2 linked regions of the Variovorax paradoxus genome follow. The main gene of each other region encodes a partner of the protein of the gene in region 2 in a complex. Links are inferred from orthologs where the notes say so. Each region holds a gene or a part of one and is shown on either strand. Other genes may lie near its edges. The genes, in order: uvrB and QHG62_RS04925.

Evidence for each region.
Region 1: the proteins of QHG62_RS04925 (region 2) and uvrB are in contact, whole or in part, in a crystal structure (PDB 7EGT), measured with the Thermus thermophilus proteins. The link is inferred for Variovorax paradoxus from one-to-one orthologs. Residues at the interface, in WP_096412145.1 of Thermus thermophilus: His654, Arg656, Phe657, Gln666, Asp668, Glu669, Lys680, Arg681, Leu682, Ser683, Lys685, Tyr686, Ala687; in WP_096411307.1 of Thermus thermophilus: Glu23, Leu25, Arg26, Asp27, Gly28, Glu29, Arg30, Phe31, Arg55, Glu326, Asp327, Phe328, Glu379, Ser382, Gln383, His398, Gly400, Arg401.

What each region holds. Positions count from the first base shown.
Region 1 is NZ_CP123990.1:1,762,247-1,765,522, reverse strand. What follows is about bases 137-3,097. They hold uvrB (excinuclease ABC subunit UvrB), read right to left. Parts: upstream 2,696-3,097; coding sequence 578-2,695; downstream 137-577. Other genes in these bases: iscR (Fe-S cluster assembly transcriptional regulator IscR), read right to left, coding at 137-343. Also shown: more of iscR, read right to left, coding at 1-136. UniProt on the Escherichia coli protein: The UvrABC repair system catalyzes the recognition and processing of DNA lesions. A damage recognition complex composed of 2 UvrA and 2 UvrB subunits scans DNA for abnormalities.
Region 2 is NZ_CP123990.1:1,023,483-1,026,853, reverse strand. What follows is about bases 316-3,371. They hold QHG62_RS04925 (UvrD-helicase domain-containing protein), read right to left. Parts: upstream 3,019-3,371; coding sequence 613-3,018; downstream 316-612. Other genes in these bases: QHG62_RS04920 (GMP reductase), read left to right, coding at 3,225-3,371; QHG62_RS04930 (DUF2339 domain-containing protein), read right to left, coding at 316-491. Also shown: more of QHG62_RS04930, read right to left, coding at 1-315. UniProt on the Escherichia coli protein: A helicase with DNA-dependent ATPase activity. Unwinds DNA duplexes with 3'-5' polarity. Translocates on single-stranded DNA with 3'-5' polarity. Initiates unwinding more efficiently from a nicked substrate than double-stranded DNA.

The sequences.
Region 1 (3,276 bases), 740 kb from region 2 along the record:
TCAGCGATGCCCAGAGCTCGTGCGTCATGCAGCGGCCGGCTTCGCCGAGGCAGTTTTCCTTGCCGCCGCACTGCGTGGCATCGATCGGCTCATCGACGGAAACAATGATGTCTGCGACGGTGATATCCGCAGCCTTGCGGCCGAGGCTGTAGCCGCCGCCGGGGCCGCGGGTCGACTCGACCAGCTCGTGACGGCGCAGTTTGCCGAACAGCTGCTCGAGATACGACAACGAAATCTGCTGCCGCTGGCTGATCGCAGCCAGCGTGACCGGACCGGTGTTCTGACGCAGCGCCAGATCGATCATTGCTGTGACCGCAAAACGGCCTTTGGTAGTGAGACGCATCGCAAGCTCCTTCAAGTGCTTACCGTTGAAATGACACCGTGGCCCGGGGCCGCGGTGACTTCGTCTCCGCCCTGCCCGACCCCTCAAGCTGGTGAACCCAGCCGATGGGATCGGTTCTTCATCGCGAAGTTCTTTTTTTTGTTGTTGAGTATTTCGGTCAAGTATAACAGAAGGCCCTGAGGTTTGCTCGGGTAAACCCCAGCGGCGGCCGCTTGAAGAAACCGGAACCCCGTCCTAGGACGGCAACACGGCGATGTTGTCCCCGCCCGAAGCGCCAAAAGCCTGCTCCCGCAGCAGCGCCAGCTGGTCGCGCACCCGGGCCGCCTTCTCGAATTCCAGGTTGCGGGCGTGCTCGAGCATGAGCTTTTCGAGCCGCTTGATTTCCCGGGCGATGTCCTTTTCGCTCATGTCCTCGACCTTGGCGCGTTCCAGGTCGAGCTTGGCCATTTCCTTGCCGGTTTTCTCGCTGTAGACGCCGTCGATCAGGTCCCGCACCTGCTTGACGATGCTGCGCGGCGTGATGCCGTTGGCCTCGTTGTAGGCAATCTGCCGGGCGCGGCGGCGTTCGGTCTCGTCGATCGCCTTTTTCATCGAGTCGGTCATCCGGTCGGCATACAGGATGGCCTTGCCGTTCAGGTTTCGGGCCGCGCGGCCGATGGTCTGGATGAGCGAACGCTCGGCGCGCAGAAAACCTTCCTTGTCGGCATCCAGGATGGCGACGAGCGACACCTCCGGAATGTCCAGGCCTTCCCGCAGCAGGTTGATGCCCACCAGCACGTCGAAAGTGCCCAGCCGCAGGTCGCGCAATATTTCGACCCGCTCCACAGTATCGACGTCGCTGTGGAGATAGCGCACCTTCACGCCGTTGTCGCCCAGGTAGTCGGTCAGCTGCTCGGCCATGCGCTTGGTCAGCGTGGTGATGAGCACGCGCTCGTTCTTTTCCACCCGGATGCGGATCTCGCTCAGCACGTCGTCCACTTGGTGCGTGGCGGGGCGCACCTCCACTTCGGGGTCGATCAGGCCGGTCGGCCGAACCAACTGCTCGACCACGTTGCCGGCATGGTCCTTTTCGTACTGCGCCGGAGTGGCCGAAACGAAGATGCACTGGCGCATGCGCGTTTCGAACTCCTCCAGCTTGAGCGGCCGGTTGTCCAAGGCGCTTGGCAAGCGGAAGCCGTATTCGACCAGCGTGGTCTTGCGCGCCCGGTCGCCGTTGTACATGGCACTGAGCTGGCCGACCATCTGGTGGCTCTCGTCCAGGAACATCAAGGCGTCTTTCGGCAGGTAGTCGGTCAGCGTGGCCGGCGGCTGGCCCGGCGCCGCGCCCGAAAGGTGGCGCGTGTAGTTCTCGATGCCCTTGCAGTGGCCGATTTCGGCCAGCATTTCCAGGTCGAAGCGGGTGCGCTGCTCCAGCCGCTGCGCCTCCACCAGCTTGCCCTGGCTGACGAACTCCTTGAGCCGCTCGGCCAGTTCGATCTTGATGGTTTCCACCGCGCCCAGCACCTTGTCGCGCGGGGTCACATAGTGGCTCGACGGATACACCGTAAAGCGCGGAATCTTCTGCCGGATGCGCCCGGTAAGCGGATCGAAGAGCTGCAGCGACTCGATCTCGTCGTCGAACAGCTCGATGCGGATCGCCAGCTCGCTGTGCTCGGCCGGAAACACGTCGATCGTGTCGCCGCGCACGCGGAAGGTGCCGCGCGAAAAGTCCTGCTCGTTGCGGGTGTACTGCATGCGGATCAGCCGCCCGATCACGTCGCGCTGGCCGATCTTGTCGCCCACCCGCATGATGAAACGCATCTGCGTGTAGTCCTCGGGCGTGCCGATGCCGTAAATGGCGCTCACCGTGGCCACGATGACCGTGTCGCGCCGCTCCAGCACGCTCTTGGTGGCTGAAAGCCGCATCTGCTCGATGTGCTCGTTGATCGACGAGTCCTTCTCGATGAACAGGTCGCGCTGGGGCACGTAGGCCTCGGGCTGGTAGTAGTCGTAATAGCTCACGAAGTACTCGACTGCGTTCTTGGGAAAGAACTCGCGAAACTCGCTGTAGAGCTGCGCCGCCAGCGTCTTGTTGGGCGCAAAAACGATGGCCGGGCGGCCCAGGCGCGCAATCACGTTGGCCATGGTAAAGGTCTTGCCCGAGCCCGTCACGCCCAGCAGCGTCTGGAACACCTCGCCGTCGAGCACGCCCTCCACCAGCCCGTCGATGGCCTTCGGCTGGTCTCCGGCCGGCGGATAGGGCTGGAAAAGCTCGAATGGCGAACCGGGATACTTGATGAATTCGCCCTGCTTGGCCGGACCGATCGGGTCCAGTTTCTTCAGGTCTGCTATGGCTTCGTTGTTCTCTGGCATGGCTGTTCCCGACAGGTGGCGATGGCGCCGGTAAAATTCAAGGCAACCGGAAAGCGTAGCGCAAGTCCGGTTGCCAGCGAAGCTTTCATCCCAAAGGACCTTTCCATGTCTATGTTCACCGCGGTCGAAATGGCACCGCGCGACCCGATCCTCGGCCTCAACGAGCAATTTGCAGCCGATACCAACCCCAACAAGGTCAACCTCGGCGTCGGCGTCTATTACGACGACAACGGCAAGCTGCCCCTGCTCCAGTGCGTGCAGGCCGCCGAACAGAACATGATGAAAGCCCCCACGGCGCGCGGCTACCTGCCGATCGACGGCATCGTGGCATACGACAACGCCGTCAAGGGCCTGGTCTTCGGCGCCGACAGCGAACCCGTGCAGTCCGGCCGCGTGGCCACGGTGCAGGGCATCGGCGGCACGGGCGGCCTGAAGGTCGGCGCCGACTTTCTCAAGAAGCTCAACCCCAATGCCAAGGTGCTGATCAGCGACCCGAGCTGGGGTCGGCGCCGACTTTCTCAAGAAGCTCAACCCCAATGCCAAGGTGCTGATCAGCGACCCGAGCTGGGAAAACCACCGCG
Region 2 (3,371 bases):
GGCGACGGGGCCGGCATCGAGGCACGCGCTGCGGCGGCTGCGGCTGCGGCCGCTTGCGCAGGCCGCGCGAGGGGGCTCGGCGTGGCTGGTGGGATCGGGGTGGCCGGCATGACCTGGGGAACCGGCTGCGCGACCAGCGTCGCGGGGGCACTTGCCGCCGAATTGGATTGCTCATCGGCAGGCGCCGCTTCGCCAGAGCCCTGCGTGAGCCGCCGCTCGAGCATGCTCACGCGCTGTTCGAGTTCGGCCACGCGTTGCTGCAGCTTCAGCATGCCGCCCGCAGGCGCAGCCGATATGCCGGCGGCAGGGGGCGATGCGGTGCCTGAGGGCTGCGCGCGTTCGGCCTCGGTACGCTCAGGTTCGGCCGCGCTCTTCTTGCCGACGATTTTCGGCAGCGCAAATGCGCCGACAACCGCCAATATCAGCGCAGCCGGAACCGACTCTGCGATGGCCCCTATGAAAAGGCCGGCAATCATGCCAATGAACCACATCCTCAGCTCCCCTTGTTTTGGCGAGCATGGAGTGTACGGCGATTGCTTCTTTAAAAACCGCCCGAAACGCCCGTGGCTATTGCGCCTCCAGCTATTTGTTTAATAGCAAACTTGGTGGCGCTCACACGGGCGTGAGCTTGGCGACCGACAGCGCAAGCCACTTGACGCCATGCCGGCTGAACTTGACCTGCGCGCGCGCATCGTCGCCCGTGCCTTCGAGCGACAGCACCGTGCCTTCGCCGAACTTGTTGTGGAACACCTGCATGCCCGAACGCAGGCCGTGCGAAGGCGCGGTTTTCTGCGGTGGCACCGGGGGGCTCGCGAATGTGTCTTTGCTGCTGCCGTACCCGCTACCGCTGCTGTAGCTGCCGCCACCGCCGCGCGTGCTCGCATAGCCGCCGCCGTAGCCGAAGGCTGACGGCGTGAACGCCTGGTTCTTCGGCGTGAGCCACTTGAGCGCGCCTTCGGGCAACTCTTCGAAGAAGCGGCTCTTCACGTTGTAGCGCGTCTGGCCGTGCAGCATGCGGGTTTGCGAATGGCTCAGGTACAGGCGCTTGCGTGCCCGCGTGATCGCCACGTACATCAGGCGGCGCTCTTCCTCGAGGCTTTCGAAATCGCTCATCGAGTTTTCGTGCGGGAAAAGGCCCTCTTCCATGCCGGTGATGAACACGCAGTCGAACTCCAGCCCCTTGGCCGCGTGAACGGTCATCAGCTGCACGGCGTCCTGCCCGGCCTGCGCCTGGTTGTCGCCCGATTCGAGCGCCGCATGCGTGAGGAACGCGGCCAGCGGGCTCAGCGTTTCGCCGGTTTCGGCGTCGGGCGCCAGCGGCTCGTCGACCACGGGGCGGGTCAGGTCGATGCCCTGGCTCGCGGGGGACTGCCGCAGTTCGTCGACCGGCAATGCCACGGCGTCGCGGCCGAAGCCTTCCTGCGTGACGAAGCTCTCGGCCGCGTTCACCAGTTCTTCCAGATTCTCGATGCGGTCGGCGCCTTCGCGGTCGGCCTTGTAGTGTTCGACAAGGCCGCTGTGGTCGAGCACCAGCTCGATGATCTCGCGCAGGCTGACGCCCTGCGTCTGCTCGCGCAGCACGTCGATCTTGGCCACGAAGGCCGTCAGGTTCGAGCCCGCCTTGCCGCCGACGGCATGCACCGCGTCGTGCAGCGAGCGCCCCGCGGTGCGCGCTGCGTCCTGCAGTTGCTCGAGCGTGCGCGCGCCGATGCCGCGCGGCGGAAAGTTGACCACCCGCAGAAAACTCGTGTCGTCGTCCTTGTTCTCGAGCAGGCGCAAATACGCCAGCGCATGCTTGATTTCAGCGCGCTCGAAGAAGCGCAGGCCGCCGTACACGCGGTACGGCACCGAGGCATTGAAGAGCGCCGTTTCGATCACCCGGCTCTGCGCATTGCTGCGGTAGAGCACGGCCATTTCCTTGCGGTCGAAGCCGTCGCGCACAAGCTGCCGCATTTCCTCGACCATCCACTGCGCCTCGGCCAAGTCAGTGGGCGACTCGTACACGCGCACCGGCTCGCCCGGGCCTTGGTCGGTGCGCAGGTTCTTGCCCAGGCGCTTCTTGTTGTGGCTGATGAGCTCGTTGGCCGAATCGAGAATGTTGCTGTAGCTGCGGTAGTTCTGCTCCAGCTTGATCTGGTGCTGCACATCGAACTCGCGCACAAAGTCGGCCATGTTGCCCACACGCGCACCGCGAAAGGCGTAGATGCTCTGGTCGTCGTCGCCCACCGCGATCACGCTGTTCTGGCCCGGCGTGAACTGGCCCGCCACCGTGTTGCCCGAAAGCATCTTGATCCACGCGTACTGCAGCCGGTTGGTGTCCTGGAACTCGTCGATCAGGATGTGGCGAAAGCGCCGCTGGTAGTGTTCGCGCACCGGGTCGTTGTCGCGCAGCAGTTCGTAGCTGCGCAGCATGAGCTCGCCGAAATCGACCACGCCTTCGCGCTGGCACTGTTCTTCGTAGAGCTGGTACAGCTCGACCTTCTTGCGGTCGTCGTCGCTGCGGATCTCCACGTCGCGCGGGCGCAGCCCGTCTTCCTTGGCGCCCGCAATGAACCACTGCGTCTGCTTGGCCGGAAAACGCTCGTCGTCCACGTTGAACTGCTTCATCAATCGCTTGATGGCCGAAAGCTGGTCTTGCGTGTCGAGGATCTGGAATGTGGAAGGCAGGTTGGCCAGCTTCCAGTGCGCGCGCAAAAGGCGGTTGCACAGGCCGTGGAAGGTGCCGATCCACATGCCCCGCACATTGACCGGCAGCATGGCTGTCAGCCGCGTCATCATTTCCTTGGCGGCCTTGTTGGTGAAGGTCACGGCCAGGATGCCGCCGGCGGAAACCTGGCCGGTTTGCAGCAGCCAGGCAATGCGGGTGGTCAGCACCCGCGTCTTGCCCGAGCCGGCGCCGGCCAGGATGAGGGCATTGCCCGCGGGAAGAGTGACCGCGGCGCGCTGCTCCGGGTTCAGGTTCTGCAGCAACGGCAGTTCCAGGGGGTTGGCATCAGCCGCAGGTTCGTTAAACAACATCCGCCGATTGTAGAAACCAACCCGTATGCGGGTTATATGAAGAACCGGAAGACCCGCCTTTGCAAGACTGCGTAAAATCAATCACCGGGCCCAAGTTTCTTGCGTCCGGTTTTTTGTGCCCGTCTTTTGCTGAAAGACGCCCCAAAGACCGGCCGGACCAAGCGCTCATTCGTTCGTTTCAACGATTCCTTTCCAGGAGCCTGGTCATGCAGATTTTCGATTACGACAACATCCTTTTGCTCCCGCGCAAGTGCCGCGTGGAAAGCCGTTCCGAGTGCGACACCAGCGTGACGCTGGGCGCGCGCAGCTTCCGCCTGCCGGTGGTGCCGGCCAACATGAAGACGGTGGTCGAC